2 regions of the Pseudarthrobacter sp. LT1 genome follow, and region 2 is predicted to be linked to the other one. Evidence: riboswitches for the same ligand, from Rfam matches in the RefSeq annotation. Region 2 holds a riboswitch; the other holds the start of a gene.
The links. Region 2 has a riboswitch for glycine ahead of VIK36_RS02340 (methylenetetrahydrofolate reductase). Riboswitches for the same ligand answer to the same signal wherever they lie in the genome.
Positions count from the first base shown of each region.

Region 1: linked by a shared signal. The riboswitch ahead of gcvP (aminomethyl-transferring glycine dehydrogenase) and the one ahead of VIK36_RS02340 (methylenetetrahydrofolate reductase) in region 2 are both predicted to bind glycine.

Region 1 covers NZ_CP141830.1:911,489-925,764, reverse strand. The annotation lists gene VIK36_RS04490 (peptidoglycan bridge formation glycyltransferase FemA/FemB family protein) at 1-496, opposite strand, end outside; gene VIK36_RS04485 (lipid II:glycine glycyltransferase FemX) at 642-1,775, opposite strand; gene VIK36_RS04480 (TspO/MBR family protein) at 1,897-2,442, shown strand; gene VIK36_RS04475 (L-serine ammonia-lyase) at 2,492-3,931, opposite strand; gene gcvT (glycine cleavage system aminomethyltransferase GcvT) at 4,442-5,590, opposite strand; gene gcvP (aminomethyl-transferring glycine dehydrogenase) at 5,603-8,449, opposite strand; glycine riboswitch at 8,642-8,739, opposite strand; gene VIK36_RS04460 (TetR/AcrR family transcriptional regulator) at 8,832-9,368, opposite strand; gene VIK36_RS04455 (MFS transporter) at 9,452-11,008, shown strand; gene VIK36_RS04450 (Dps family protein) at 11,095-11,574, opposite strand; gene VIK36_RS04445 (APC family permease) at 11,796-13,352, shown strand; gene VIK36_RS04440 (AMIN-like domain-containing (lipo)protein) at 13,422-13,973, opposite strand; gene VIK36_RS04435 (DUF4193 domain-containing protein) at 14,163-14,276, opposite strand, start outside.
Region 2 covers NZ_CP141830.1:482,395-496,670, forward strand. The annotation lists gene cycA (D-serine/D-alanine/glycine transporter) at 1-1,093, shown strand, start outside; gene purU (formyltetrahydrofolate deformylase) at 1,168-2,034, shown strand; glycine riboswitch at 2,128-2,227, shown strand; gene VIK36_RS02340 (methylenetetrahydrofolate reductase) at 2,380-3,216, shown strand; gene VIK36_RS02345 (hypothetical protein) at 3,341-4,144, shown strand; gene VIK36_RS02350 (LamB/YcsF family protein) at 4,128-4,877, shown strand; gene VIK36_RS02355 (hypothetical protein) at 4,943-5,095, opposite strand; gene VIK36_RS02360 (DUF445 domain-containing protein) at 5,471-6,832, opposite strand; gene VIK36_RS02365 (glycerophosphodiester phosphodiesterase) at 6,882-7,781, shown strand; gene VIK36_RS02370 (CoA transferase) at 7,789-9,210, shown strand; gene VIK36_RS02375 (hypothetical protein) at 9,401-9,925, shown strand; gene VIK36_RS02380 (AzlC family ABC transporter permease) at 9,922-10,707, shown strand; gene VIK36_RS02385 (AzlD domain-containing protein) at 10,704-11,015, shown strand; gene VIK36_RS02390 (hypothetical protein) at 11,471-11,878, shown strand; gene VIK36_RS02395 (hypothetical protein) at 12,003-12,227, opposite strand; gene VIK36_RS02400 (helix-turn-helix domain-containing protein) at 12,438-13,094, opposite strand; gene VIK36_RS02405 (thiamine-binding protein) at 13,218-13,541, shown strand; gene VIK36_RS02410 (O-methyltransferase) at 13,603-14,276, shown strand, end outside.

The DNA.
Region 1 (14,276 bases), 430 kb from region 2:
TGAACATCCAGTTGACGTTGATGAAGTTCATGTCCAGGCCCTGGTGCTGGAATCCGAGCTGTTCCAGGTCCGCCACCAGCGGCCTGTTGTCCTCGATTTCCGGGTGCTCCGCACCGTCAGCGTCACGTGCGATGTACCTGATGTTCGGCGAGATCCGCAGTTCAGCCGCTTTGCGCTCAGCGGCATGCTTGCGGAGAAGCCCGACGACGGCGCGCACCAGGTCCCGGTCCGAGTAGTCCATGAGGGGGCCCTTGGCACACTCGCAGACGGTATAGCCCAGCCGGGTGGTGGTGTAGTTGAGCTTTCCCGCGGCCACCAGCTCGCCGTCGCGCCGGACCCCGAAGAGTTCCACCTGCTGGCCCCGGGCACGCTGGAAGCGGGCGAAGTCGATGGACTGCAGGAAGCTGTTCTGCGGGTGCTTCAGGGCGAAGGCCTCGAATTCGGCGTCGCTGAGGTTGGCGTATTCAAGCCCGGTCGCGGCGGAAACTGGATTCAAGGGGTGACCTTCTTCTGGACTCTTCGCGGCCCGTGGGCTCGCGCTGGGTGGAGGGTGTTCAGGGTGGACGGTGTTCAGGGCTGCCGGCACCGGTGCGTGCGGGCCGCGCGGGGCGCTCAGGAGAGAGCGCCTTCGCGGCAGCAGGTCAGTAGAACTGCTGCCCGGTTCGTGCGGTCTCGATCCGGCGGAACACTTTCTCTCCACCGTTGACCCAGAGCCGGTGCCGGAGCGGGGACAGGATGTAGTCGTGGCAGCCCACAAAGTCGGTGACCGTCTTGGTGAAGCTGGTCTTGAACATGCCCATCCCGTAGAGGTTGTGGGTCTTGTCCTTGATGCGCGCAGCCGGCGGAGTGCCGCAAAAGTCGTACTCCGTGCAGCCAAGTGCCTGCATTCGCCGGATGGCCGCCCACTGCACCAGGTGCGAGTCCCCGTACTGCTTGCGGTTCTGGGTGGAACCGCCGTCCTTGTACGTTGCCTTGCCCCCGTAGTTGATGACGAAGGCACCCACGCTGGGTTTTCCGTCCTCGTAGGCGAAGAAGAAGTTGCCCTGGCCGCGGTTGCAGAACTCGTCCCAGAACCGCTCGTAGTAGTCATAGCTGCGCAGGGGCATGGAACCCTTTGCGTTGACGGTGTTGGCCATCAGGTCGTACAGGGCCCGGTAGGTTTCCGGTCCTTGTTCCTGCCGGACCACCTGGCAGCCCTCGCGCTCTGCGCGCCGGATTGCGTTCCTGGCCCGGGAAGAGATGGCTTTAAAGACTTCCTCTTCCGTGCCGGAGATATCCAGCAGGGCGGTGGAATCGTTGGACTGGATGTTGGGGGCTTTGGCCAGGTGGGCGGCTGCCAGTTCCTGCTGCGCTTCGGCTGAGTCGATGATGTCAGGTTCCACCTTGATGGTGAAGACCCTCAGCTTGCTGCTGCGGACCAGCTGCGCGCACGCTTCGAGGGCACCTCCCAGGTCTGCTGCCCCTGCCAGGTCGGGGCCCTTGATGAGGTACCAGAGCCGTCCCAGGACGGGGAAGCTTTTTTCCAGCACCAGGTTGTAGCTGGCGTTCCCGCGGCCTTCCAGCACCAGGAACCGGACTTTCCAGCCGCTTCCGTTCTTGACCGATGCATAGGCAGCGGACTGCAGCATGTTGCCGCCGTTCGGGTTGGCCGTGACGTGCTTGTCCCAGTTTTCAATTTCCTCGGCTGTGGCAAAACGTGCGGTGAATTCTCGCAAGGGGGCCGTGTCCAATCGGGTTTGTGCGCGGTTTCGGTACTTCTGGATGCGTGCGGACATGCAGCCTCAAGTCTAAAGCCTCAGGCGCTCCCGGCTTTTCTCCGGCATGCCCGGGACGGCGGCCGTCCGGGTGTGGAGCGTCACCTTGACGGAGCTCAGGATGTTCAACAAGGGTTGGGGTATGAGGCCGGATGGGGAACAGAGCACCGCTTCCGCGGGAAGCGGAGGGAAGCCGTACAGCGCCGGGGTGCAGGCGGCCGCGCTTGCCGGTTTCCTGTTGGCGTCCCTGGTAGTGGCGGCGCTGGGCGGGTTGGCATCGGCGGCTAATGTCCCGGGCTGGTATGCAGCCGCGGACAAGGCCCCCTGGTCGCCGCCCAACGGAGTGTTCGGTCCGGTGTGGACCGCCCTCTATGCGACAATGGCCCTCGCAGCGTGGCTGGTATGGCGCAAACGTACTGATGGGACACGGCAGGCCATGGTGGTTTACGCCATCCAACTGGCCCTCAACCTCACCTGGACCCCGGTCTTTTTCGCCCTTTACCCTGCCCTCGGCACAGCGGCCCTATGGCTGGGGCTGGCCATCATTGTGGCCCTGGTTGCCGCGGTTACGGTGACGGTGCTGCATTTCGGTCCGATCAGCCGGACGGCAGGACTGCTCCTGCTGCCCTACATCTCATGGCTGGTGTTCGCTGCCAGCCTTAATTGGTGGGCGGCAACGCACAATTAGGCCCACGGGCACCGCCCGGCCCGCCGTTCGGGCGGGTGTCAGCGGGGTGTCAGCATTCGACGACGTTGACGGCGAGGCCGCCCATGGCGGTTTCCTTGTATTTGTCGCTCATGTCTTTGCCGGTTTCGCGCATGGTGATGATGACTTCGTCGAGGGAGACGCGGTGGGTGCCGTCGCCCCAGAGCGCCATTTTCGCGGCGTTGATGGCCTTCGCGGCGGCGATCGCGTTCCGTTCGATACAGGGGACCTGGACCAGCCCGCCGATCGGGTCGCACGTCAGGCCCAGGTTGTGTTCCATCGCGATCTCCGCGGCGTTCTCCACCTGGGCCGGGGTGCCGCCCATGACCTCGGCCAGGCCCGCGGCGGCCATCGAGGACGCGGACCCGACCTCGCCCTGGCAGCCCACCTCGGCCCCGGAAATCGAGGCCTGTTCCTTGTAGAGCACCCCCACAGCGCCGGCGGCGAGCAGGAACCGCACCACCACACCGTCCCGGTCGGCCTGGGTGGCCTGGTCCATGCCCGGGGCGAAGTGCAGGGCATAGAACAGCACCGCCGGGATGATCCCGGCCGCCCCGTTCGTGGGGGCGGTGACCACCCTCCCGCCGGAGGCGTTCTCCTCGTTCACCGCCAACGCCACCAAGTTAACCCACTCCTGCCAATACCTGGGGTCATAGTGGTCCGGCCCGTCCTGCCCGTCCTGGTCGGTGTCTTCGGGGCGGGCGGTTTCCTTCTTCAACCGCTCGTACCAGTCCGGGGCGCGGCGCCGGACCTTCAACCCACCCGGCAGCACCCCTTCACGCTTGAGCGAGGTCTGCACACAGTTCTCCATCACCGACCAGATATGCAGCAGCCCGGCCCGGATCTCCGCCTCGGACCGGGAGGCCTTCTCGTTCACGAACATCACGTCCGCGATGCCCAGCCCGGTCACCGCGCAGTGCTCCAGCAGTTCCGCCGCGGTCCGGAACGGCAGCGGCAACTCTTCCTTGGACGCGTCCAGTTCCTGCTGCGCCGCGTCCTCCTCGCCCTCGCGGACGATGAACCCGCCACCGACCGAGAAGAACGTCGCCGCATGCACCACATCCCCGGCAGCGTCCGTGACGGTGAACGTCATCCCGTTCGTGTGCCGCGGCAACACCGTCAACGGCCGCAACACCATGTCGCCCACCCCGTACGGCAACGCCACCGCACCGGCCAGGTTCAGGATCCCGGTCTCCGCGATCGAGGCCAGCCGCTCCTCCACCTGCTCGGGCAGGATCAGCTCCGGGTGGAACCCCTCCAACCCCAGCAGGATTGCGGTCATCGTCCCGTGACCATGCCCCGTCGCCGCCAACGACCCATACAAATCCACCCGCAGCGACGCCACGTCCGCGAGCTTCCCCGAGGCCTTCAACTCCTCAGCAAACACAGCAGCAGCCCGCATCGGCCCCACAGTATGAGAAGACGAAGGGCCAATACCGATAGAAAAAAGGTCGAATACGCCGACTGCCATGACAATTCCTAACTAAAAATCTGATTCGAGTCACTCTAAGTGGCTGGGGTGGAGCGGGCAGGACATCCTCTGCGTGCTCGGTCGCGAAGACGCCCGCTAAGCGGACGTGACGCAGTGGCCGGGTTGGGTGCGCCTGGCCGAATTCCTCCGCGTGCTCGGTCGCGAAAACGCCCGCTGCGCGGACGTGACGCTCCCTTAGACGCACGTCTCCGGAATCCGCCCAGTCGCGAGCAACCGTCACCAAGGCGACAGGGCAAGCATGCAACGCACACGGAGGCGTCAGGACGGGACCAGGAAACACGCACGTAGTCCGCATCCACCCACTTCCTGTATGCCCCTGCCCCCTGCACCCACGGCGACAAGCCCACAAGGGGCCGGCGGAGCCGGACTTTTCGAAAGCGTGCGTCAAAGCGACGAAGGAGCAGCACGCGTGAAAATGTCCGGTCTGCCGGTCCCGCGGGTGACCAAGGACCCGACGGGCGAAGGTGACCACGGCGAGGCACCGAAGGGTTATTTCGCCCGGCGGTAGAACGGGAGGTCGACGACTTCGAAGGGTTCTGCCTTGCCGCGGAGATCGATGTCCAGGGCTGTGCCGGGTGCCGAGTACTCGACGTCGACGTAGGCCATGGCGATCGGGTAGCCGAGGGTGGGCGATGGCTGGCCGGAGGTGACTTCACCGACCGTGGCGCCGTCCTTGAGCACGGGGTAGTGCGCGCGGCCGGCGCGGCGGCCCTGGCCTTTGAGCCCCACGAGGCGGCGGCCGGAGGTGCTGCCGGCGCCGGCTTCCTTCTTTGCTGCCAGCGCAGCCTTGCCAACGAAGTCGCCTTCCTTGGAGAGCGCGACGACGGGGCCCAGGCCTGCAGCGAACGGGTCACCCTGCAGGGAGAGCTCGTTGCCGTACAGCGGCATTCCCGCTTCCAGGCGGAGGGAGTCGCGGGAGGCGAGGCCGGCGGGGGTCAGTTCCCCGTCGTCGGCGATGGCGGCCAGTGCCTGCCACAGTGCCGGGGCGTCTGCGTTGTCCACGAAGATCTCGAACCCGTCCTCACCGGTATACCCGGTGCGTGCGAGCAGGAGTTCCTTGCCGGCGCCGCCCACCAGGAACGGAACCTCCACGGCGGCGTAGTACTTCAGCTCCGTCACCAGGGAGTGCTGTGCGGCCGGGACCAGGCGCAACAGGAGTTCCTGGGCCTTGGGGCCCTGCACTGCGACCAGTGATGTGCGGGCCGAGGCGTCCTCCACCAGCACATCAAACCCAGCGGCCCGTTCCTGCAGGGCTGCCGCCACCACCGCGGCGTTGCCCGCATTGGGCACCACCAGGAAGACGTCCGTGCCGTCTTCAGCAGCGGGACGGCGGTAGGTGATGAGGTCGTCGATGATGCCGCCGTCCTCATTGCAGATGAGCGAGTACTTGGCCTTGCCCACGGCCATGGCGGACAACTTGCCCACCAGGGCGTAGTCCAGGAAAGCGGCAGCCTGCGGCCCGGTGACCCAGACTTCGCCCATGTGGGAGAGGTCGAACAGACCGGCGGCTTTGCGCACGGCGTGGTGTTCAGCCAGTTCGGAGGTGTACTTCAATGGCATCTGCCACCCGCCGAAGTCGGTGAAGGAGGCGCCAAGCTTTTTGTGTTCGTCGTAAAGGGCGGTGTATTTCTCGGTCACGGTGCCGGTCCTTTAGTTTTCGAACTCTTCGAGCGGCGGGCAGGAGCAGATGAGGTTCCGGTCTCCGGCGGCGCCGTCGATCCGGCCCACCGGCGGGAAGTACTTGTCCTGCTTGTGGTGGGCAGGGAACGCGGCCTGCTCGCGCGGGTAGGCACGGTCCCAGTCGGAGCTGACGACGGCGGCTGCCGTGTGGGGTGCGCGGCGCAGGGGTGAGTCCGCCACGGCAAAGTCGCCGTTGGCCACCTGGTCGATTTCCTTGCGGATGGTGATCATGGCCTCGATGAAGCGGTCCATTTCGGCCAGGTCCTCGGACTCGGTGGGCTCCACCATCAGGGTGCCTGCCACCGGGAATGCCAGGGTGGGGGCGTGGAAGCCGAAGTCGATGAGGCGCTTGGCCACATCCTCGGCCGTGACGCCTGTCTTGGCGGTCAGGTCGCGCAGGTCCAGGATGCATTCGTGGGCCACGAGGCCGCCTTCGCCGGTGTAGAGCACCGGGAAGTACTCGTTCAGCCGGGCAGCGACGTAATTGGCAGCGAGCAGCGCGGACTTGGTGGCCTCGGTGAGCCCTTCCCCGCCCATCAGCTTTACGTACGCCCAGGAGATCGGCAGGACGCCGGCCGAACCGAAGCGGGAAGCTGAGATCGCCACCCCGTGGCCTTCCTCATGCGTTGCCTTGTTGGCGTCGCCGGGCATGAACGGTGCCAGGTGGGCTTTGGCTGCCACGGGTCCGACGCCGGGTCCGCCGCCGCCGTGGGGGATGCAGAAGGTCTTGTGGAGGTTCAGGTGGGAGACGTCGCCGCCGAACTTGCCGGGCTGGGCCAGGCCCACCAGGGCGTTCAGGTTGGCGCCGTCGATGTAGACCTGGCCGCCGGCCGCGTGCACGGCGTCGCAGACCTCACGGACGTCCCCGTCATAGACACCGTGGGTGGACGGGTACGTGATCATGATGCAGGACAGGACGTCCTTGTTGGCTTCGATCTTGGCCGTCAGGTCGTCGTGGTTGATAGTGCCGTCAGCGGCCGTGGCCACAACAACGACCTTCATGCCGGCCAGAACGGCGGAGGCGGCATTGGTGCCGTGGGCGGAGGCGGGGATCAGGCAGACGTTGCGCTGCTCTTCGCCGCGGGAGTGGTGGTAGCCGCGGATGGCCAGCAGGCCTGCGAGCTCGCCCTGGGATCCGGCATTGGGCTGGATGGACACCTGGTCGTACCCGGTGATCGCGGTCAGGTCCGCCTCCAGGTCGGCGATCAGTTCACGCCAGCCTTCGGTCTGGGAGTCCGGGGCGAAGGGGTGGATGGAGGCGAACTCCGGCCAGGAGATGGCTTCCATCTCTGCGGTGGCATTCAGCTTCATGGTGCACGAGCCCAGCGGGATCATGGTGCGGTCCAGCGCAAGGTCCCGGTCCGACAGCTTCCGGATGTAGCGCAGGAGCTGGGTTTCGGACCGGTGCGTGTTGAACACCGGGTGCTGCAGGTAGTCGGAGGATCGTCCGACGGCGGCCTCCAGTCCGAAGCCTTCAGCCGCGGCAACGGAGGCGCCAAAGACGTCCGCGACGTCGGCGACGATGGCCGCCGTCGTGGTTTCATCGAGCGAGATGCCCACGGTATCGGAGTCGACGGGACGCAGGTTGATTCCGCGCTCTTCGGCATCGGCGACAAGCGCGGCAGCGCGTCCGGGGACGCGGACGGTAAGGGTGTCGAAGAAGCTCGTGTGGAGCACCTCCACACCGGCAGCTGCCAGCGAGGCCGCCAGCACCCGGGCGTGGCCGTGAGTCGTTTCCGCAATCGCCTTCAGCCCGTCGGGGCCGTGGAAGACGGCGTACATGGAGGAGACGATGGCCAGAAGGGCCTGCGCGGTGCAGATGTTGGACGTGGCCTTCTCGCGGCGGATGTGCTGCTCGCGGGTCTGCAGCGCCAGGCGGTACGCGGGCACCCCTGCGTCATCCTTGGACACGCCCACCAGGCGGCCGGGCAGTGAACGCTCCAGGCCCTTGCGGACAGCCATGTATGCGGCGTGCGGGCCGCCGAAGAACAGCGGGACACCGAAACGCTGGGTGGAGCCGACGGCGATGTCGGCGCCCTGCTCGCCCGGAGGGGTGATCAGAGTCAGTGCCAGCAGGTCAGCGGCCACGGTGACCAGTGCGCCGCGGTCCTTCGCCGCCGCAATAGAGGCGGACTGGTCCCAGACCCGGCCGGAGGCGCCGGGCTGCTGGAGCACGATGCCGTTGATGTCGCCGTCGGGCAGCCCCTTGGACAGGTCGGCGACCTCAACTTCGAACCCGAGCGCCTCGGCGCGGCCCTTGACGATGGCGATGGTCTGCGGCAGCACGTCGATGTCCAGGACAGTCTTGCCGTCCGCTGCAGGCTTGGTCTTGTTGGAGCGGCGCATGAGCAGCACGGCCTCGGCCACGGCGGTGGCTTCATCGAGGAGGGAGGCGTTGGCGATGGGCAGGCCCACCAGGTCCTGGACCATGGTCTGGAAGTTCAGGAGTGCCTCGAGCCGGCCCTGGGAGATCTCGGGCTGGTACGGGGTGTAGGCGGTGTACCAGGCTGGGGCCTCGAGGACATTCCGGCGGATGACGGCGGGCGTGATGGTGTCGTAGTAGCCCTGGCCGATCATCTGTACGGCGGTCTTGTTCTTGGCGGCGAGCCTGCGTAGTTCCGCGAGCACCTCAACTTCACTGAGGGCATCCTGCAGGCGGAGGGCGGTTTCCTGGCGGATGACCTTGGGTACGGCGGTGTCCACCAGTGAATCGACCGTGCCGTAACCCACGGCTTTGAGCATGGTGTCGACGTCGTCCTGGCGGCGTGCGCCAATGTGGCGGTCGACGAAGGTGGTGGAGGCTGGGGTAACCGACACGAAGGAACTCCATTTATTCAGGCGGCGCAGGGTACGCCACAGCTATTCGGGTCCCTCCCCGCTCTGTATTGGACCTGAGAGTTTCCGCGTTCCCTGCCTGGGGAGGACCCGCTTGCACCGTCGGTGAGCACAACAGCCGTTTCGCTTCCCCCAAGGGAGGCCGGACAACTGCCTGCTGCTTTCCAGAGGTGCCTCGCCGCGGCGGTACAGGGGCCTGCGAGATTCCTGGGGAGGATTTGCTCCTACGGCGCCTGCCTGTACTTCCGGCAGAACTCTCCCGCCGCAGATCAAAGGCTATTCATTTGTTGGATCATGACGGCCGGTGACAGCCCTCACAACTCTCCATTGTCCTACGCCACGAGCCCTCCCGGCAAATGGAAAACTACCTGCGGAGCCGTTCCAAGGCGGCCAGGAGTTCCTCCACATCAGCGGCCGCTCCGCCTTCCGGCGCAGGGCCCACGGAAAGCATGGCATTGAAGTACAAACCGTCACCCATATACAGGACAGCCTTGGCCAGGCCGGGCCCCACATCTGCTGCGATCTCGTCCAGCCATCGCTGCTGGATGGCGGCGAACCGGCGGCGCGTCTCTTCATGCGCCACCTCCGCAAGCCGCGTGGCAGCCACGATGACCCGGTCCAGCGGAGTATTCGCCCAGACGGAGGAGCGGATGAAATACTCGGCGGCACCTTCGCCGGCCGAAGCCATCGCGTCGGCGTCCGCCTTGGCCAGCCCCTCCAGGCGGTCAAGCAGCACGGCGATGAGCGCTTCCTTGTTGGGAAAGTGGTAGAGGAGGCCACCTTTGGACACCCCGGCCTTCCGGGCTACGGCGTCGAGGGTTGCAGCACGCTCCCCCACTTCGATCAGCAGGGACTCGAAGGCGTCAAGGACCGCATCACGGGCTACAGGCTTTCGGGGCATGCCTTCCATCATGCCCTCCACCGGCAGGGAAGAAGGAATGCGTCCGTTTTCAAACTATACCGTCCAGACGGTACAGTTATTGCATGACGACTTCCCTCAGTCCGGCCCCCACCCAAAGGGACAGCACCGCCGCGCGGCCCCCGTGGCGGGATTGGCTTGCACTGGGGCTGCTGATGTTTCCCGTGCTGCTGGTGGCAGTGGACAACACCGCCCTGACCTTTGCCCTGCCCGCGATCGCACGCGCCCTGGAACCAACCGGCCTGCAGCTGCTGTGGATCGTGGACGCCTACCCCCTGGTCCTGGCCGGGCTGCTGGTATCAATGGGAAGCCTCGGCGACCGCATTGGGCGGCGGCGGCTGCTGGTCATCGGCAGCCTGGGCTTCGCCGCGCTGTCCGCCGCCACGGCCTTCGCCCCCACCCCGGAGTGGCTGATCGCCGGCCGTGCGGCGCTCGGGTTCTTCGGCGCCATGCTGATGCCGTCCACCCTGTCGCTGATCCGTAACATATTCCCGGAGCCCAACCGCCGGCGGCTTGCGGTGGCCATCTGGGCGGCCGGATTCTCCGGCGGCGCCGCCCTGGGCCCAATCCTCGGTGGATGGCTGGTGGAGCACTTCTGGTGGGGCGCCGTCTTCCTGGTGGCCGTGCCACTCATGCTGCCCCTGCTGGCGCTGGGGCCCGTCCTCATCCCGGAATCCAGGGATCCCGCGCCGGGCAGGGTGGATATCCCAAGCGTCCTGCTCTCCATGCTGGTCATGGTGCCCGTGGTCTACGGCATCAAGTCAGTAGCCACCGAAGGCCCGGGCACGGCAGGGCTGGGCAGCATCGCCTTTGGCGTGGCCATGGGGATCGTGTTCGTGCGCCGCCAGCACCGCTTGGAGCATCCACTGCTGGACATGTCGCTGTTCCGGAACAGGGTGTTCAGCATGGCCATCAGCGCCAACATCCTGGCCCTGTTTTCCTTCAACGGGTTCATCCTTTTCCTTGCCCAGCACCTCCAACTCCTGGAGGGGATGACGCCCTCCGTGGCGGGCATTGCCATGCTCCCGGCCCTGGCAGCCACCGTGGCGGCAGGCCTGGTGGTAGTCCCGTTGGTCCGGAAAGTCCGGCCAGGGTACGTAGTGGCCGCGGGCCTGTCCTTCAGCGCCGTCGGCTACAGCATGGTGGCCTTCGGAAACCATGACGGCGGGCCTTCCCTGCTGCTGGCAGCGCTGCTGGTCCTGGCGCTGGGCGTCGGCACGGCGGAAACCATCTCGAACGACCTCATCCTCGGCTCGGCCCCGCCGGCGAAATCGGGCGCCGCGGCGGCGATTTCCGAGACGGGCTACGAGGTGGGCTCACTGCTGGGGACTGCGGTGCTGGGCTCCATCCTGACCGCGTCCTACCAGCAGAACCTCCGGCTGCCGGCGGGGCTCGAGGCCATGCTGCCCGGAGCCTCACTGCACAACGCCGGGGAGACGTTGGCCGGCGCGGTGGAGGCGGCCGGCCTGTTGCCGGAATCAGTCGCGGGGGCAGTTCGGGATGCCGCGGCCGCGGCGTTCGATTCCGGCGTGCACATCACGGCGGCAATCGGACTGGTACTGATGGCGGCGGCGGCAGTGCTCGCCGCCGTCGTGCTCCGGAAAGTGCCCAAAGCGGCCTAGCAGTACAACGGCAGTGCTGTCCGGGGTAAAAGGAAGGCGTCCTGCGCCGGGGCAACCCCGGCGCAGGACGCCCTGCTGGATGTCCGCTACTTGGAGTCGGCGGCCGTGACCTTGGCGGTGGGCTTCATGTTTTCTGCCTGTACCATCCAGGCGAACTGCTCCAGCCTGGCGATGAACTCGTGCAGGAGGTCCGCGGAGGTGGGGTCTTCCTCATCCACTTCGTCGTGGACCTTACGCATGGTGCCAACGGCAGCTTCCATGGCGGCGACGATCCGCTCAATGGCATCCCCGGTGCTGATGAGTCCGTCGGGGAACTGGGCCAGGCTGGTGGTCTCGGCCACGGTGGAGCTGCGGCCGTCGGGGAGCGCGTGCAGGGCACGCATGCGCTCGGCGGTGTCGTCGGCGAACTGGCGGGCGGCGTCGACGATCTCATCGAGCTGGAGGTGGAGGTCGCGGAAGTTGGTGCCCACGATGTTCCAGTGCGCCTGCTTGCCCTGAACGTGGAGCTCGATCAGGTCTGCCAGGACAGCCTGCAGGTTGTTGGTCAGTGTCGGTGAAGCTTTCATGCATCCTCCTCAATTGGTCCAGTACGGCAGACGCTACCAGCCGTGGACGGCGTGGCGGCAGGGCCAAAGGAAATTTCTCAGTGAGCTTACTAATTTCGAACACGAGTCATAAACGAATGTGATTCATATTGCGTCTTGCATCACACGCCCGCCGCCCCCATACTAAATGAACGCCATTCATATAGTGACCTCCGTCTCACAGCCTTCCAGAAAGTGGTGCCATGACAGAGACAATCCGCACCAGTACTGCCAAACCCGGTCCGCACGCCCACGCGCCTTCCGCGGACGGCGTCAGTGCCAAGGGACTCAAGGGCGGCCAGCTCGGGCTCCTGGCCGTCGTCGTCCTGGGCATTTCAACCATTGCCCCCGCCTACACCCTCACCAGCGCACTGGGGCCCACCGTCAATGAAGCCGGCCTTCAGCTGCCCGTTATCTTCCTCATCGGGTTCATCCCCATGATCCTGGTATCGCTCGCCTACCGGGAACTCAACGCCGATTCCCCGGACAGCGGCACCACCTTCACCTGGGTCACCAAGGCCTTTGGCCCGTGGGTGGGCTGGATGGGCGGCTGGGGACTGCTGGCAGCGAACATCATCGTGCTGTCCAACCTGGCCGGCGTCGCCGTCGACTTCTTCTACCTCTTCCTGTCACAGCTCACCGGCTCCCCCGAACTGGCGGACCTGGCGGACAACAAAGCCCTGAACGTCATTACCTGCTTCGTCTTCGTGGCGCTGGCCGTCTGGGTCAGCTACCGCGGCCTGCACACCACCAAGCTGGTGCAGTACAGCCTGGTGGGCTTCCAGTTGCTGGTGCTGGGCTTGTTCGTCGCGATGGCCTTTGCCAACTGGTCCACCTCGGAAACGGCCATCCCGTTCAGCTGGGAGTGGTTCGACGTCACCAGGATCGAGACGTTCGGTCAGATTGCCGCCGGCATCTCCCTGTCGATCTTCGTGTACTGGGGCTGGGACGTCTGCCTCACCGTGAACGAGGAAACGGCCAACGGCAAGAAGACCGCCGGCGTGGCAGGCACCCTGACCGCCGTCATCGTCCTGGCCATCTACCTCCTGGTCAGCATCGCCACCATGATGTTTGCCGGCGTCGGCGATACCGGCAACGGCCTGAACAACGCCGAAAACCACGAAAACATCTTTACCGCACTGGCCTCCCCCATCATGGGCCCGTTCGCCATCCTGATGTCCCTCGCCGTGCTCTCCAGCTCCGCCGCGTCCCTGCAGTCAACCTTCATGTCGCCGTCGCGCAGCCTGCTGGCCATGGCCCACTACGGCGCACTGCCGGAGCCCTTCAGCCGCATGAGCAGGAAGTTCGCCACGCCGGGCTTCGCCACCATCGCCGCCGGTGTGATGTCCGCGGGGTTCTACGCAGTGATGCACGTGGTCAGCGAGAACGTCCTGAACGACACCATCCTGGCCCTGGGCCTGATGATCTGCTTCTACTACGGCCTCACGGCCCTGGCCTGCACATGGTACTTCCGCCACAGCCTGTTCAACAGCGTGCGCCACTTCGTGCTGCGGCTGGTATGCCCGGTGGTGGGCGGCGTGGGCCTGTTCGTGGTGTTTGTCCAGACCGCCGTGGACAGCCTGGCCCCGGAGTTTGGCAGCGGCTCCGAGGTGTTCGGCGTGGGCCTGGTGTTCATCCTGGGCGTCGGCATCCTGGCTCTGGGCGCCGTGGTCATGCTGGTCATGTCCCGCACGCACCCGGGCTTCTTCCGCGGTGAAACCCTCAAGCAGGACACCCCCGCACTGGTCGTTCCGGAATAACCTCCAACACAAAAGGTGCCGTGCCCCGCCAGGGGCACGGCACCTTTTGTGTTGACGACGACGGATGGCTCACCAATAGTGCGCCACGTCGACCACCAGGCGGGAGCCGGAGCCCGGACCGTCAAGGGTGAACACCCGGAACGGGAGCCGGGCACGGACACCCAGCCCGATGGTGGTCTGGCCCTCGAAGCTTCCGGCCCAGACCACCTGGCGGAAGGTCTGGTAACCCGAAACGTTGGAAAGCTCAGCCTTGTCGGCGGGGGTGTAGGTGGCCTGGCCGTTGTTGTCATAGGCCGGCGCTTTGACGACGACCTGCAGCCGGGCGCCGCCCCGCGTTGGCACCACTGCCCCAGAGCCGTCCTGGATGATCTGGGGGACGTAGCGGACGGTGTAGCCGGGCGCCGGTGTGCCGCCCAGGTCAACCACCAGCCGGTCAAAGCAATAGTGCTGCCCGGTCCGGACATTGGTTACGGGCGCGCCGCTCATGGCGCCGTCCGACTTCATCAGCGAACCCCACGCGAGTCCGCAGTACGACGTGGTCGCCGAGGCGGCGCCCGGAACCACTAAAGCCATGCCTGCAGCCAGCAGGATGGCTGCCAGCCAGATGAAGAACTTTTTCATTGTTGTGCCACCCGAAATAAGGGCCAGTGGATGCTTCCAGCGTAGGAGCGTTCGCGGGCGGAAACGAGGGGTCATTTTGATAACGACGGCGGCACCGGACTAAGCAGCCCAGGCCAGGTCAACACAGGACAAAGAAGCGCCGGCCACCTCGGGTGAGGTGGCCGGCGCAGGGAAAACCAGGATGGAAATTTAGCCTTCGCAGTCGCGGCAGTACTTAAGGCCGTCCTTTTCGCGGGCAACCTGCGACCGGTGGCGGACCAGGAAGCACGACGAGCAGGTGAACTCGTCAGACTGCTCGGGAAC
Region 2 (14,276 bases):
GGCCATCCTGCTCCTGCTGAACCTCACCACCGTGAAGGCGTTCGGCGAAACGGAGTTCTGGTTCGCACTCATCAAGATCATTGCCATTGCTGCCCTGATCATCGTTGGCCTGTTCATGATCTTCACCGGTTTCCAGTCCGACGCCGGCCCTGCCACCTTCACCAACCTGTGGAGCCAAGGCGGATTCTTCCCGAACGAGTTCATGGGCTTCGTGGCCGGCTTCCAGATCGCCGTTTTCGCGTTCGTGGGCATCGAACTGGTGGGCACCACCGCCGCCGAGGCCAAGAACCCGGAGCGGAACCTTCCCAAGGCCATCAACTCCATCCCCATCCGCGTGCTCCTCTTCTACGTGGGCGCCCTCATCATCCTGATGGCCGTCACCCCCTGGACCGAGTTCAGGGCCGGTCACAGCCCCTTCATCGCCATGTTCTCCCTGGCAGGCCTGGGCGCCGCGGCCACCGTGGTCAATCTCGTGGTGCTGAGCTCCGCGATGTCCTCCGCGAACTCCGGCATCTACTCGACGTCCCGCATGGTCTTCGGCCTTGCCCAGGAAGGCGACGCACCCGACGTCTTTGGCAAACTGTCCCGGCGGAAGGTGCCCCAGAACGCACTGTTCCTCTCCTGCGTGCTGCTGCTGTCCGGCGTCGTCCTCATGTATGCGGGCCAGGACGTGGGCAAGGCCTTCGACATGGTGACCACGGTCTCCGCCGTCTGCTTCGTCTTTGTCTGGTCCATCATCCTGGCCAGCTACGTCGCCTTCCGCCGCCGCCGGCCGCACCTGCATGAAGCATCCAAGTTCAAGATGCCCGGCGGTGTTGCCATGGTCTGGGTGGTCTTCGCCTTCTTCGCCTTCGTGATCTGGACCCTCACCACCCAGCCGGACACCCTGGTTGCCCTGCTGGCCACCCCGGTGTGGTTCATCCTGCTGGGCGCCGCATGGTTCGTCCTCCGCCGCCGGCCCGCACACCAGGCCCGTTTCGCCACGTTCCAGGCTGAACTGCAGGCAGACCAGGACTTCACCGACGCCGCATCCGGCAAGGCTGTCCGTACGGGTGCCGCCGCAGAAGCGGGGGAAGCGCGGGTCAAACGGTGATCGCCGCGGAGGCCCGCGTGTCCGAGCTGAGCGCATCCGAACCTGGGACTTCTGAAGCCGGCCAGCGGCAGGCTGTGGCAGCCCACGAAACGGGCCGGGAATTCGTGCTGACGTTCCATTGCCCGGATGCCCTTGGCATTGTCCAGGCGGTGGCGGCATACCTGCTGGAACAGGAATGCTACATCGTGGACATCAAGCAGTTCGGCGACAGGGCAAGCGGCCGGTTCTTCATGCGAATCCACGTCACCTCGCGGGTTGAGCTGGACCTTGGCCGCCTCCGGGCCGGTTTCGGTCAGGTGGCCCAGGAGTGGCAGATGGACTGGCGCCTGGAACGCCACGGACGCAAGCAGCCCATCCTGGTGATGGTCTCAAAGTACGAGCACTGCCTCAACGACCTCCTGTTCCGCGCCCGGAGTGGTGAGTTGCCCGTGGAGATCGCCGCCGTGGTGTCCAATCACCCGGACCTGGAACCGCTTGCGGCGTGGCACGGCGTTCCGTTCCACCACATCCCTGTGACGCCGGAAACCAAGGCCGATGCCGAGGAGCGGCTGCTGGGCCTGGTGGACCACTACGCTGTGGAGCTGGTGGTGCTGGCCCGCTACATGCAGGTGCTCAGCGACGGGGCCACCACCCGCCTCAGTGGCAAGGCCATCAACATCCACCACTCATTCCTGCCCAGCTTCAAGGGTGCCAAGCCCTACCACCAGGCCTACGAGCGGGGCGTCAAAACGGTGGGCGCCACAGCCCACTACGTCAACTCGGAGCTGGACGAGGGGCCCATCATCTCCCAGCAGGTCATCGAGGTGGACCACACGTACTCCGCCTCGGACCTGGTCACGGTTGGCCGCGACGCCGAATGCAAGGCGCTCACGAATGCCGTCCGCTGGCACGCTGAAGGGCGGATAGTCCTCTCCGGCAACCGGACGGTCATCCTGCGCTAGTTGCCGGCCCATCCACGCGGCCGGCGCCCGCACTCCCTCCAGCCGGAGGGGCAGGTGCCGGCCGCCGTGGCACCACATCTGAATACAGCCTTTCGAGCTGTGGCGGGAGAGTTCTCCCGGCCATCACCGGGCAGGCGCCGTAGGAGCAAATCCTCCCCAGGAATCTCTCAGGCCCATGTACCGTCACGGCGAGGCGACTCTGGAAAGCAGTGCTGCTCCGGCAGCACTCACCGACGGTGCAAGCAAGCCCTGATGGGTCTGCGGAATCTCTCAGGTCCAATACAGAGCGGGGAGGGACCCGATCCATGCCGTGCCACCCGTGGCCGGCCAAACCTGGAGTTCCTCATGACGATTCAATCCCTCATGGCAACAGCCGCAGCATCGATTCCCGCGGAAGGACAGGCCGGCAAGTCCGGTGCGGTACTGCCTGTCCGGATGCAGGTCATTCCCTCGGAGGGTATTGCCGCCCGCATCCAGGCCGCCGTACCCGCTGGGACACAGCTGACGGTGACGTGCCTGCCCCGCCGGGGTGTGGGACCCACCATCCGGACGGCCATCGCGCTTGCCTACCTTGGCTTCGAGGTTGTCCCGCACCTGGCCGCACGAAGCATCGAAAGCCGTGAGCAACTGGCCGGCGTGCTCCGGAACTGCCACGACGCCGGCATCACCGAAGTCTTCGCCGTCGGCGGTGACGCGGGGGAGCCTGCCGGTCCCTATGACAGCAGCCTTCCATTGCTGGAGGACCTCGCGGAGGTTTCCGGCGGACGGATCCGGGCCGGGGTGGCGGGTTACCCTGAGGGGCACCCGGACCACAGTGAACTGCACATGCTCGATGCCCTGCTGGAAAAGCAGCATCTGGCATCGTCAGTGGTGACGCAACTGTGCTTTTCGGCGCCCCGGATCCAGTGGTACGCCCAAACCCTGCGCCGGGAAGGGGTGCGCCTGCCTGTCTGGGCTGGGGTGCCCGGCGCTGTTCCGCGGGCCGAGTTGATTTCCCTTGCGACCAGGATCGGTGTGGGCCCATCCCTCAAACTGCTGAACCGCAGGGGCCCGCTTGGCCGCCGCCTGCTCCGGGGCGGCCACTACTCGCCCGAGTCCATCGTGGCGGAACTGCAGCGCGGCGGGGCAGTGGAAGGTATCCACCTTTACACGTTCAACAACCTGGCCGGTCCCGCCAGATAGAAGGCCGGGGGCCGGGGTGGCATGTGACGCGGATCGGAAAGTTCAGCATGCTTAGTGTTTGTCCACATAGGATGGATAAGCACGGCAGCCTACCCGCTGCAGGTCGATTTGAATGAAGGTGACCATGGCCAGGCGCAGCAATCCCGCAGTACGAATCGCACAGGAAACCGCCCACAACGCAATGTTCGATGCCGACGGCAAACCCAAGCCCGGTGTCCACAACATGCTGCTGAAGGCAGTGCAGATCCAGCGGCCCCTGGTGGTGGCCTACATCCGCCGGCTCCAGAAGAAGCATCCGCGGGCCACCGCCGCCCAGTTGGCCGCCATCGCAGAGCGTGACTACCTGCGCGCAGTGGCCGGTGGGGGCGCCCTGGTGGGAGCCACCGCCGTCGTCCCTGGTGTTGGAACCGTGGCGTCGCTGGGACTTTCCGCAGCCGCAACCGTCGGCTTCCTGGAGGCGACGGCCCTCTACGCGACCTCGCTGGCAGAGCTCCACGGCATCCGCCTCACCAATCCCGAGAAGGCCGGCACCATGGTCATGGCCATCATGCTTGGTGAGGAAGGCACCGCCCTGCTGGGAACGCTCAGCGGCCAGGCGGCCGGCGGCGCCAAGCCCGCCGACGTCTGGGGAAACATGCTGTCCAAGTCCTCGATGCCTGGATTCGGCAGCGTCCGGAAGAGTATCCAGCACGCCTTCCTGAAGAACCTGCTCAAACGGCAGGGCACTGCGCTGTTCGGCCGGGCCCTCCCCTTCGGCATAGGGGCAGTTGTGGGCGGAGCCGGTAACCTCGTGATGGGCCGTGCCGTGGCGCAGAACGCCAGGGAGGCGTTCGGACCCATGCCGGACACCATTCCCGGGGAGCTGACCGCCGCTGCCGGGCCGGACAACCTGACCCTGGAAGGCAACACACTTGGATCTCAACGCTGATGTAGGCCAATCATTCGGCTCCTGGACCGCGGGAGGCGATCCGGCGATGTTTCAGCTGGCCACCAGCGTCAACGTAGCGTGCGGCCTCCACGCAGGCGATCCCGTCACCATGCTGGACAGCTGCCGGGCGGCTTACGAACTTGACGTCACCGTGGGTGCGCACCTTGGCTACCGCGATATGGCCGGTTTTGGCCGGCGCTCGCTGGACATGAGTTTTGATGAGCTATTCGGCGACGTGCTGTACCAGCTGGGCGCGCTCGACGGCGTCGCACATGCCGTGGGTGCCTCGGTGGACTTCGTGAAGCCACACGGTGCGCTGTATGACACGCTGATCCATGATGCCGAGCAGGCCGCCGCCCTGGTTGCGGCCGTGAACGCCTACGATCCCGGACTTCCCATCCTGGGCTTCCCGGGCTCGGAGCTGCTGAAGCAGGCCAAGGAAGCCGGCCACCCCGTATTCACCGAGGCCTTCGCCGACCGCGCCTACTACGCCGACGGCACCCTTGTGCCGCTTTCCAGGGAAGACGCCACGCTGCACGACGTCGACACTATCGTTGAGCGGGCCGTTCGCCTGGCCACGAAAGGCGAAGTGGTGGCCATCGACGGGTCCATCGTCACCGTCCAGCCGGACTCCCTGCGACTGCAGGGCGGCAGCCCCCGCGCCGTGGAGACGGCGGCAAACATTCGGGCAGGTCTTGAAGCCGCAGGCGTGGAGCTGGAGGCCTTCGCATAGGACCCAGCCGTTTTGAAGCTGGATTGGCATACCCGTTGGCGTACCAACGGCGTGGCAGGCCGGCTTCACGGTGACAGGGCGTATGGCTCGGCGTGCAATTCGGCCCAGAGTGGATCGTTGGCCGGCAGGTCGTTGAGGTCCACGTATCTGGCGTCGTCGGGTTCCCACTGCGGGAGGTCTTCGAGGTGCGCGTCGAGGCACCGGCATTCACGGGGCACGGCCCATTGGAGTCGTGGTGGCCAGCTTCCTGGTGGCCAGTGGGTTGGTTCTGTGTCCTGGTGTTCGGCGTTGTAGTGGCGTCCGGTGGGTGAGGTCCAGCCGGGCGCATTGTTTTCGGTTGCGGGGTGGGGTGTCCATTGGCTGTGGTGCTTGAGCCGGTGGTGTTTGGGGCACTGACATTTGAGCCCGCCCCCTGCCCAATCCGCCAGGCCGTCAACGCCACCCGCGGCCAAAGGTGCTTTGACCCTAAAAAGCGCGTGCCGCCGTCGTACGCATTCCCGCTGCGCAGGTCCCTTCCCGCACCCCTAATACCTGTCGCGAAAAGGAATGTGCGCAGCGAAAAAATCTACCCGCAGCGAAAAGCCCCGAGCGACTTACCCAAAAATCAGCTGCGCTACCGTAAAAATCGCCAGCCCGGCGAGGGACCCCACCACAGTTCCGTTGATGCGGATGAACTGCAGGTCCTTGCCTACCTGGAGCTCAATCTTCTGCGAGGTTTCCTCGGCATCCCAGCGCGCCACGGTGTCCGTGATGACTCCGGCGATGTCCGAACGGTAGGTCCGGACCAGGTACCCCGCGGCGTCGCCGATCCAGGCGTTGACCTTGCCGGCCAGTTCCGGATCCTGCACCAGGCGCGAGCCAAAATCGCGCACCGCTGCCTTGAACTTGATGGTGAGCTCACTGTCCGGATCGTCCACGGCACCCAGCAGCGCGTTCTTGACCGTGCCCCAGGTCCGGGACGCGAGCTCGCGGACTTCGGGGTCACCCAGCACCTGCGCCTTGATGTCCTCTGCGCGGGCAATCATCGCCGGATCATGCTGCAGGTCCTGCGCAAGGTCGTTCAGGTACTTGTCGATTGACTGCCGCACCTGATGGCGGGGGTCGGCCTGGACCGCGCGCACGAACTTGAGGATTTCGAGGTAGACCTTGTCGCCCACCAGGCCGTCCACGAACTGCGGAACCCAGGTGGGGGAGCGGTCGGACACCAGGCGGGTCACGGTCTCGTGGTTGTCATCCACCCAGTCCGCGGCACGGTCCACCAACAGGTCCACCAGCGTGTGGTGGTGCCCGTCGTGGAAAACCCGCTCCGCCAGCCTGCCCACCGGAGGCCCCCACGGCGGAGCAAGCAGGTGCTTGCGAACCATGCCCTCGATGACGGCCTGGACGTCGTCGTCATTCAAAACCTTGAAAGCGCCGCGGATCACCGCAGCCCCTTCCCTGGCCACACGGTCGGCGCCACCGGGGGTTGCCAGCCATTCGCCGGCGCGGCGGGCGATATTGACGCTGGCCAGCTTGTCCTGGACCACCTGTTCGGAGAGGAAATTGGTCTCCACGAACTCACCGAGGGAGGCGCCAATCTGGTCCTTGCGGCGCGGAATGATCGCTGTGTGCGGGATCTTGATGCCCATGGGGTACTTGAACAGCGCCGTCACGGCGAACCAGTCGGCCAGCGCGCCCACCATGCCACCCTCGGCGGCCGCACGCACGTACTGCAGCCAGGGATAGTCCTTCTGCAGCGCGAACGCGAAGACAAAGATTACGGCCATGGCGATCAGCAGGCTCAGCGCCAGCAGCTTCATTTTCCGCAGCGCTGCCGCCTTTTCGGCGTCGCCGGCACCAAGCTGGCGGCTTACGACGGCGGCACCCACCTTGCTGCCCGGCGGCACCCCCCGCGCTGCCTCCGCGGGCGCTTCCTGCGTGGTTGGCCCAGTAGTTGCCTCAGAGTTCACCTGCATGTGCCAAGCCTAGCCCCGAAGGCGGGGGCCGGTCGGCTACCGTGTGTCCATGACAATTGACGAGTCAGTGCCGCAGCGGCCGCTGGTCTTTGCCCACCGCGGTTCCAGCGGCACGTATGCCGAACACACCCGCGCCGCTTACCTGCAGGCTCTGGCTGACGGGGCGGATGGGGTGGAGTGCGATGTCCACCTGACCCGGGACCAGCACGTGGTCCTGCTCCACGACGCCAACCTGGACCGCACGTCGGACGGAACGGGCCCGGTGGCTGAGCGGACGCTGGAGGAGTTGCGCCAGCTGGACTTCTCGTCCTGGAAAGGCGTCCGCATTCCCGAAACCTACGGGGCGCGCTCCGAGCAGCTCCTTACCCTTCCGGAATTGCTGGACGTCCTGCGCGGGGCGGGCCGTCCGGTGAAACTCGCCATCGAGCTCAAGCATCCCAGCCCCTACCAGCTGAAGCTGGAGGACCGGGTCCTGGAAGTACTCCGCAGCGAGGGCTGGGACCCGCAAAGCTCCACCGTGGACAACATCGCCGTGACGTTCATGAGTTTCAGTCCCGATTCGGTCCGGCACTTGCTCCTGACCATCCCGCCGCAGTACATCTGCCAGCTCGTGGACGACCTCACCATCCACGAGATCCGTGGCGGGCTGGGGGTAGGGCCAATCACCGGCGGCGCCATTGCCAACCTGATGAAGGCCACCCAGCTGGAGGGCGAACGGATCCTGGATGACCGGGAGGTGGGGATGGCCGGGCCGGGCATCGATTACGTCCGTGAGCGCCCCGGCACCGTCCGGCGCTGGCTGGACTCCGGCCGCCGCTTCAGGGTGTGGACCGTGGACTCGCCGGAGGACGTGGCCTTCTGCCAGGAGCTGGGCATCCAGGAGATCACCACCAACGTGCCGGCCCGCGTCCTTGAACAGCTGCACGTGGCCACGCCGCAGGGCAAGTAGAGCTGGCATGGATGCCGTCGGCAGGTATTCAGTGCCCCGGTGGTGGGCCGGGCCCCTCGACGTCGAAGGCCTGGCGCTGCAGTCCGTGGAAGCAGCCGCGGAAGCCCTGAACCTGTACACGCGGACGCCTGGCCGGTACAGCACAACTCCTGTGCTCACGGCGGCTGCCTTCGATTCCTTCGGGCACCTGCGGATTGCGGGGCGCAAGCCGCAGGGTTTCGCGCCCCTGTCCGGATTCCGGAAGACTGCCGACGGCTGGATCCGGTTGCACGCAAACTACCCGCACCACGAGCAGCGGCTCATGCAGGCGTTGGGTGCCACCTCCACGGAAGGCGTGGAAAGGGAGCTGCAGTCGATGGCCGCGCTCGAGGCTGAGGCTGCCATCCAGCGGCACGGCGGAATTGCCGCGGCTGTCCGGACACGCGGTGAATGGCTTTCGACGGCCATGGGCCATGCGGCCGGTTCAGGGCCTTGGGTCGCTGTGGAGCATGCCGACGGCACAACCAGTGGCTTCGGACTGCAGGATGTCGGGGCGGCCACAGACGCCGGCACCAGCCCTGGCACCGTGTCCGGCACCGGCACCGGCGTCGGAGACCGTGCCGACGGCCTGCCCCTGGCCGGGGTGCGGGTCCTGGACCTGACGCGGGTCATCGCAGGGCCGGTCGCCACCCGGCTGCTGGCCGCGCTCGGAGCAGACGTCCTGCGGATCGACCCGCCCGCCTTTCCCGAGATCGAAGACCAGTTCGTGGACACGGCCTTTGGCAAGCGCAGCGCAGTACTCGACCTGGGGCACGCGGCAAACCGGCAGAACTTCCAGCAGCTCCTGGCCGGCGCAGATGCCGTGGTGACCGGCTACCGGCACGGCGCCCTGGACCGCTTCGGGCTCAACCCGCGGGAACTGCTGGCAGCACACCCGGGACTGGTGGTGGTCACGTTGGACAGCTGGGGCGGCAGTGGGCCGTGGAACGGGCTGCGCGGCTTCGACAGCATTGTCCAGGCCGCCAGTGGAATTGCGCACCTCTACGGCCAAGAGGACGACGACGACGGGTGGCGCCCGGGTGCCCTTCCGGTGCAGGCGCTGGACCATGCCACCGGCTACGGGGTGGCTGCGGCTGCAGTCCGTCTTCTGGCCGCGCGCCGCCGGACAGGGTTGGGCGGTGCGGCCCACCTGTCGCTGGCCCGCACCGCGGAGGAACTGTTTTCCCTGACCGGTACGGAAGGCAAAGCTGGCATCGAAAACCAGGCCGGCATCGAAAATCAGACCACCACAGCAAGCCCTGCGGAACTCCCATCGCCCGAATACCGGTCTGTGGACAGCAGTTTCGGGGAGTTGCGGTACGTTGGGCCGCCGCTGCTCGACGCAGGGCGGCCGCTGGATTATCAGTCCCCGCCACCAGCGTATGGAAGCTCGCCGCCCGCCTGGCCGTGATGCTTGCTGCACCGGGCTGTGAAGCTACGCAGCCCCGCCGTCCTGCCGGCTGCCGGGTTTCTGGGCGGTGCTTAGGCTGTGATTGAGTGGTTCCATGTCTTCTCCCAGGTCCGGCCCCGCTGCTAAGGGCCTGTCCGCTCTGTCCCCATCCAATCCCGGTGCGGCCCTGCAGCACCTGTCCGCTGCTGCCATGGGGGCGCTTCTGCTGGCCAACGCCGGCAAGCATTTCCGGGATCCCGGCTTCTACCGTGACGTCGTTCCGGGATACCTCTGCCGGCAGGATCCGGCGCCTGACCCGAACGCAGGCGATACCAGCCAAGGCAGTCCAACCCCTGGCATGCCAACCGAGGCCAGTCCAATCCAAAGCAGCCCGCCCCTAAGCAGCACGGGCGCAGGCGCCGCAGCCCAGCATCCGTGGGCCCTCCTGTCCCGGGAAGAGTGGATCGCGGTGAGTGGCCTGCTGGAGCTCGCAGCCGCCGTCGGAATTCTCCTGCCGCCCACCCGGAAGCTGACAGCCACTGCCATCACGGCGATGTTCACAGCCTTCCTGGCCGGGCACGTCGATGCCCTCGTGAGGGCGTACGGACCACAGGGCACACCCCGCCGCCGGAAGATCCACGCCGTGCGGCTTCCGCTCCAGGCACCCCTGATCCTGTGGGCCTGGAGCCTCCGGACACGTGCACTGCCTGCCCGTAAGCCCGGAGGCCAGGGGTGAAGCTGCTGGCATCGCCGGCAGTCAGGGTGGGTATCTCCATCAGTATTGCCACCGGGCTGTACGGCGTGTCCTTCGGGGCACTCGCGGTGACGTCCGGGCTCAACTTCTGGCAGACCATGGTGTTGAGCCTGCTCCTCTTCAGCGGCGGTTCACAGTTCGCGTTCATCGGGGTGGTGGCAGGCGGCGGCTCCGGCCTCGCGGCCATGAGCGCAGCCACCCTCCTGGGCATGCGCAATGGCATCTATGGCATGCAGCTGAACGCGCTGCTCCGCCCCACGGGCTGGCGCAAGTACGTCGGGGCGCAGCTCACCATCGACGAATCCACTGCCACCAGCACGGGCCAGACAGACCCGGCCGAACAGCAGCGCGGGTTCTGGACCGCCGGAATTGGCGTCTACGTGCTCTGGAACCTCTTCACCGCTGTGGGTGCTCTGGCCGGAAGCGGGCTGGGCGATCCCAAGCAATGGGGGCTGGACGGGGCTGCCGTCGCCGCCTTCCTGGCGCTGCTCTGGCCCCGGCTCAAGGGCCGGGAGCCAATCGCCATCGCGGTGGTGTGTGCGGTGGCGACCGTAGTTGCTGTTCCCTTCGTGCCTCCCGGCGTTCCCATCCTGGTAGCCGCGGTAGTGGCCGCGCTGGTGGGCTGGTTCAGCCATGGCCGCCGCGACGAAGGCCTCGAACCCGACGTCGAGCCCTACGGCACGCACGGCCACGGCCAGCACCAGGACCGCCACGGCAAGCACCAGGACCGCAGAAGCGGCACGGACCCGGAGGCACGCGCATGACTCTGTGGATCTGGCTGCTTATTGCCTGCGTCCTTGCCTACGCATGGAAGCTGGTGGGCTACTTTGTTCCCGCCAAATTCCTTGAGGACCCCCGCACCTCACGCGTCGCAGGAACCATGACTATCGGCCTGCTGGCCTCGCTGACAGTGGTGAACGCGGTGGTGTCGGGCCAGGCGCTCGCCGCAGATGCCCGGCTGGGAGCGCTGGCCGCCGCCGCGATCGCCCTGGTACTCCGGGCACCGTTCCTTGTGGTGGTGATCGCCGGAGCCGGCACGGCGGCACTGTTGAGGATCCTGGGCTGGAACTGATCCCCTAATTGATGGTCAAAGTGGTGATCCAGGTCACTTTATTGGGCGTGTGCCGGTTGTACTATGGGATCGGCTTATGCAGTTGGCCATGGAATTTCCTATTGAACGGCAACCATGGAAAATCAGCTGCACCCTGCGGGCGGCTTAGCGGGCAGGCTTCGCCATAAAAACGCCCGACGGCGGGCAGGCCTTCCTGCCAAACGCTTCTTCAAGCGCTTTTCCGGACTTTCGGACGTCCCGGAAGAGGACCTGGAACTTCTCTCCCAAAGACTTCGGGAGGCACTCGACCTGGATCCGTCGTCGTCCGTGCCTGCCCTTCAAGCCTTGGTGCGCCGGGAGATCTGCAAGCGGGCGGACACAGGCAGCTCGTAGCGGCTCCCCATTCCGGGTGCCATCTGTGATGGACTGGAAGAGAGGCAGCCCACACCCAGGCGGCCACCAAAGGAGGAATCGAGATGGACGACGAGTCACGGCCTGTTGAGCCGCAGGACGGCCACGGCACCGATGAGACCGGCAAGGACGCCAGGGGAGAACACGGCACCGGGGTGCCGGCCGGGGAACAGTCCGCAAAGTCGCGGGCAGCCTATCTTGACCCGCGCGGTTCGGAGTCAACCCGCGAGCTGCGCGATACCGCCAGGAGGCGCCGGGACGCGGAAGAAAAACTCCAACAACACCTGATGGAAGCGAAGGACCACGTTCCCAACGAGTTCCATGAACATCCCGGACACGGCTACGTGGGACACGGACACGAAGGACATGAGCACCCGGCCCATGAGCCGTCCGGTCATGAGACGCCAGACCAGGAACAGCCCGGCCAGGAGCAGGACAGCCGCACCGGCGAAAAGGGCGCGGACAAGCCCTGATCAGCAGTGGAGTCCCTGGCCGGCTGGCCCCCTGCCTGCGGCGGCCGCCACAGACTTTCGGCCGCCGGACCCCTGGCTGCCGGTCGGCGTTGACCGGCAGCCAGGAGCTGGAACAAGCGGTGGTTTAAGCTACGCCGTGGGCAGCGCCGTCAGGTGACACGGACCTGCGGCACGTTTCCTCCACGCCCATCTCGTACCAGACCTGCGCGCCAAACTCGGGTTCAGGGGTATCCAGGTTCTGGTACAGGGCATCAAGCAGTTCGACCAGCTCGCCGGCCGTCAGTGCAGGCAGGACTTCCTCCGGCCCGCGGGGATCGGTCAGGTAGTGGAGAAGCTTTGAGTGGTTCATTGCAGTGCGGCCGTGGCGTGGGGGACAGGCGCGAAGTGCATGGGGTAGCTCCAACGTGGAAGTGCCGAGGCTGACTGCCTAACCCCAATTCAGAGTGTATTGCACGTACTTACTGGTAACAATGGAGTTGGCCCACAACGCATCTGCCATCAGGAAATTGCCGTCATCGAACAGCCGTCAACGAATTACGGCAGCCGGCGGCGGCACGGCTTACTCCGGCAGCGGTCCGGCCTGGCCGGGCACTGTGGTGATGCCCGGGGCCGGCGGCACGGGCACGAACACGGGGAGCGGGCGCGACGGCCGGACCGTGCGGATGGCGTCCTCCACCAGCGCCAGCGGGCGGCGCCATGCATCAGAACCGGGTTCCATGGTGTCCACCACGCCGATCAGCATGGCCAGCAGCCGGAACATGTCCGTCATGGAAATGTCAGTGCGCAGGCTTCCCTGGCCTTGGCCGCGCGCCAGTAGGATGCTCATGGATTCCATCAGGGAACCGGTGATTCCGGTGAGGAGTTCCCGCCGGCCGGCCACCGCACACAGCAGGTTGGCGTCGTCGCTCGCGGCCCCCATCAGGGCTTCAAGGACGCGCAACAGGCCTGCGGCGGCGTCAATATCGGCAAGGGCGCCGTCCATGACGGGGTCAACCGTGAGCCGGAGCTGCCGGTTGAGCGCGGCAAGCACCAGTTCTTCCTTGTCCGCGAAGTTGCGGAAGAGGGTTGCCGGGCCCACACCGGCGGTGGTTGCGATGGTCTGGAGCGGTACTTCCGGGCCGAACTCCCGGAAGCATTGGCGTGCAGCCGTGATGATCTTGTCCACGTTCCGCGCTGCGTCGGCACGGAGGGGTTTTCGGGCGACTGCGAGGCTCATGCCCAAAAGGGTAGCAACGGAGCCTCCGGCCAACACGGTTACTGCGGGGTAGGCGCTTATGTGACGGCGGGCCGCAGCCGTCACCGCCGCGCGTGTCCGGAGACGCATGGGAGACTGGGGAGCATGTTGCTTGCATTTTCTGTTGCTCCGTCAGGCGTTCCCAGCGAAGGTTCCAGGCCCAACGATGCGTCGGTGCACGACGCCGTTGCAGCCGCAGTGAAGATCGTCCGGGAGTCCGGGCTGCCCAACCAGACGGATTCCATGTTCACCACCATTGAAGGTGAGTGGGACGAAGTGTTCGACGTCGTAAAACGCGCCACCGAGGCCGTGGGGCGGTACGGCAGCCGTGTTTCGCTGGTGATCAAAGCAGACATCAGGCCCGGCTACAGCGGCGAGCTGACGGCGAAGGTTGACCGCCTGGAGAATGCCCTGGTGCAGGAGCCCTAAGCGTCTTACAAGGGGGCCGCATTGTCTGGACCCCCGGCACGCCGCGTGCCAAACTGTGGCAATGTTCGAGCACAAACCCCGGCCGGAATGGATTGCCACCGAGGAGTTCCTGTCGGAAACCGTGGTGCATCCGGACAGTGCCGTCCAACAGGCCATCCACGCCGCGGCGGAGGCCGGGATGCCCGCGATCGAGGTGGCGCCGAACGCGGGGAAGCTCCTGAAGCTCCTGGTCCAGCTGTCCGGTGCCCGGCGCATCCTGGAGATAGGGACGCTCGCTGGCTACAGCACCATCTGGATGGGCCGCGGCCTGCCCCCTAGCGGCACCCTGGTCACCTGCGAGTACCTGCCCCAGCATGCGGAAGTGGCGTGGGCCAATATTGATGCGGCCGGCCTGGGGGAACGGGTGGAGATCCGGCTGGGCCCTGCGCTGGAGACCTTGGCGGCCCTCGAGGAAGAGGAACGGGAGCCGTTCGACTTCATCTTCATCGACGCCGACAAGCAGAACAACAGCCGCTACCTGGACTGGGCCGTCAGGCTTGGCAGGCCCGGTGCCGCGGTGGTCCTGGACAACACCATCTGGGAAGGCGCGGTGCTGGACCCGGACATGGACCCCGTCAACGCGCCGGGGATCATCGATGCACTCAAGCTGCTGGGCGACCACCCCCGGCTGGACGCCACCGTGATCCAGACCGTCGGCTCCAAAGGCTGGGACGGGTTCGCCCTGGCGCGCATCCT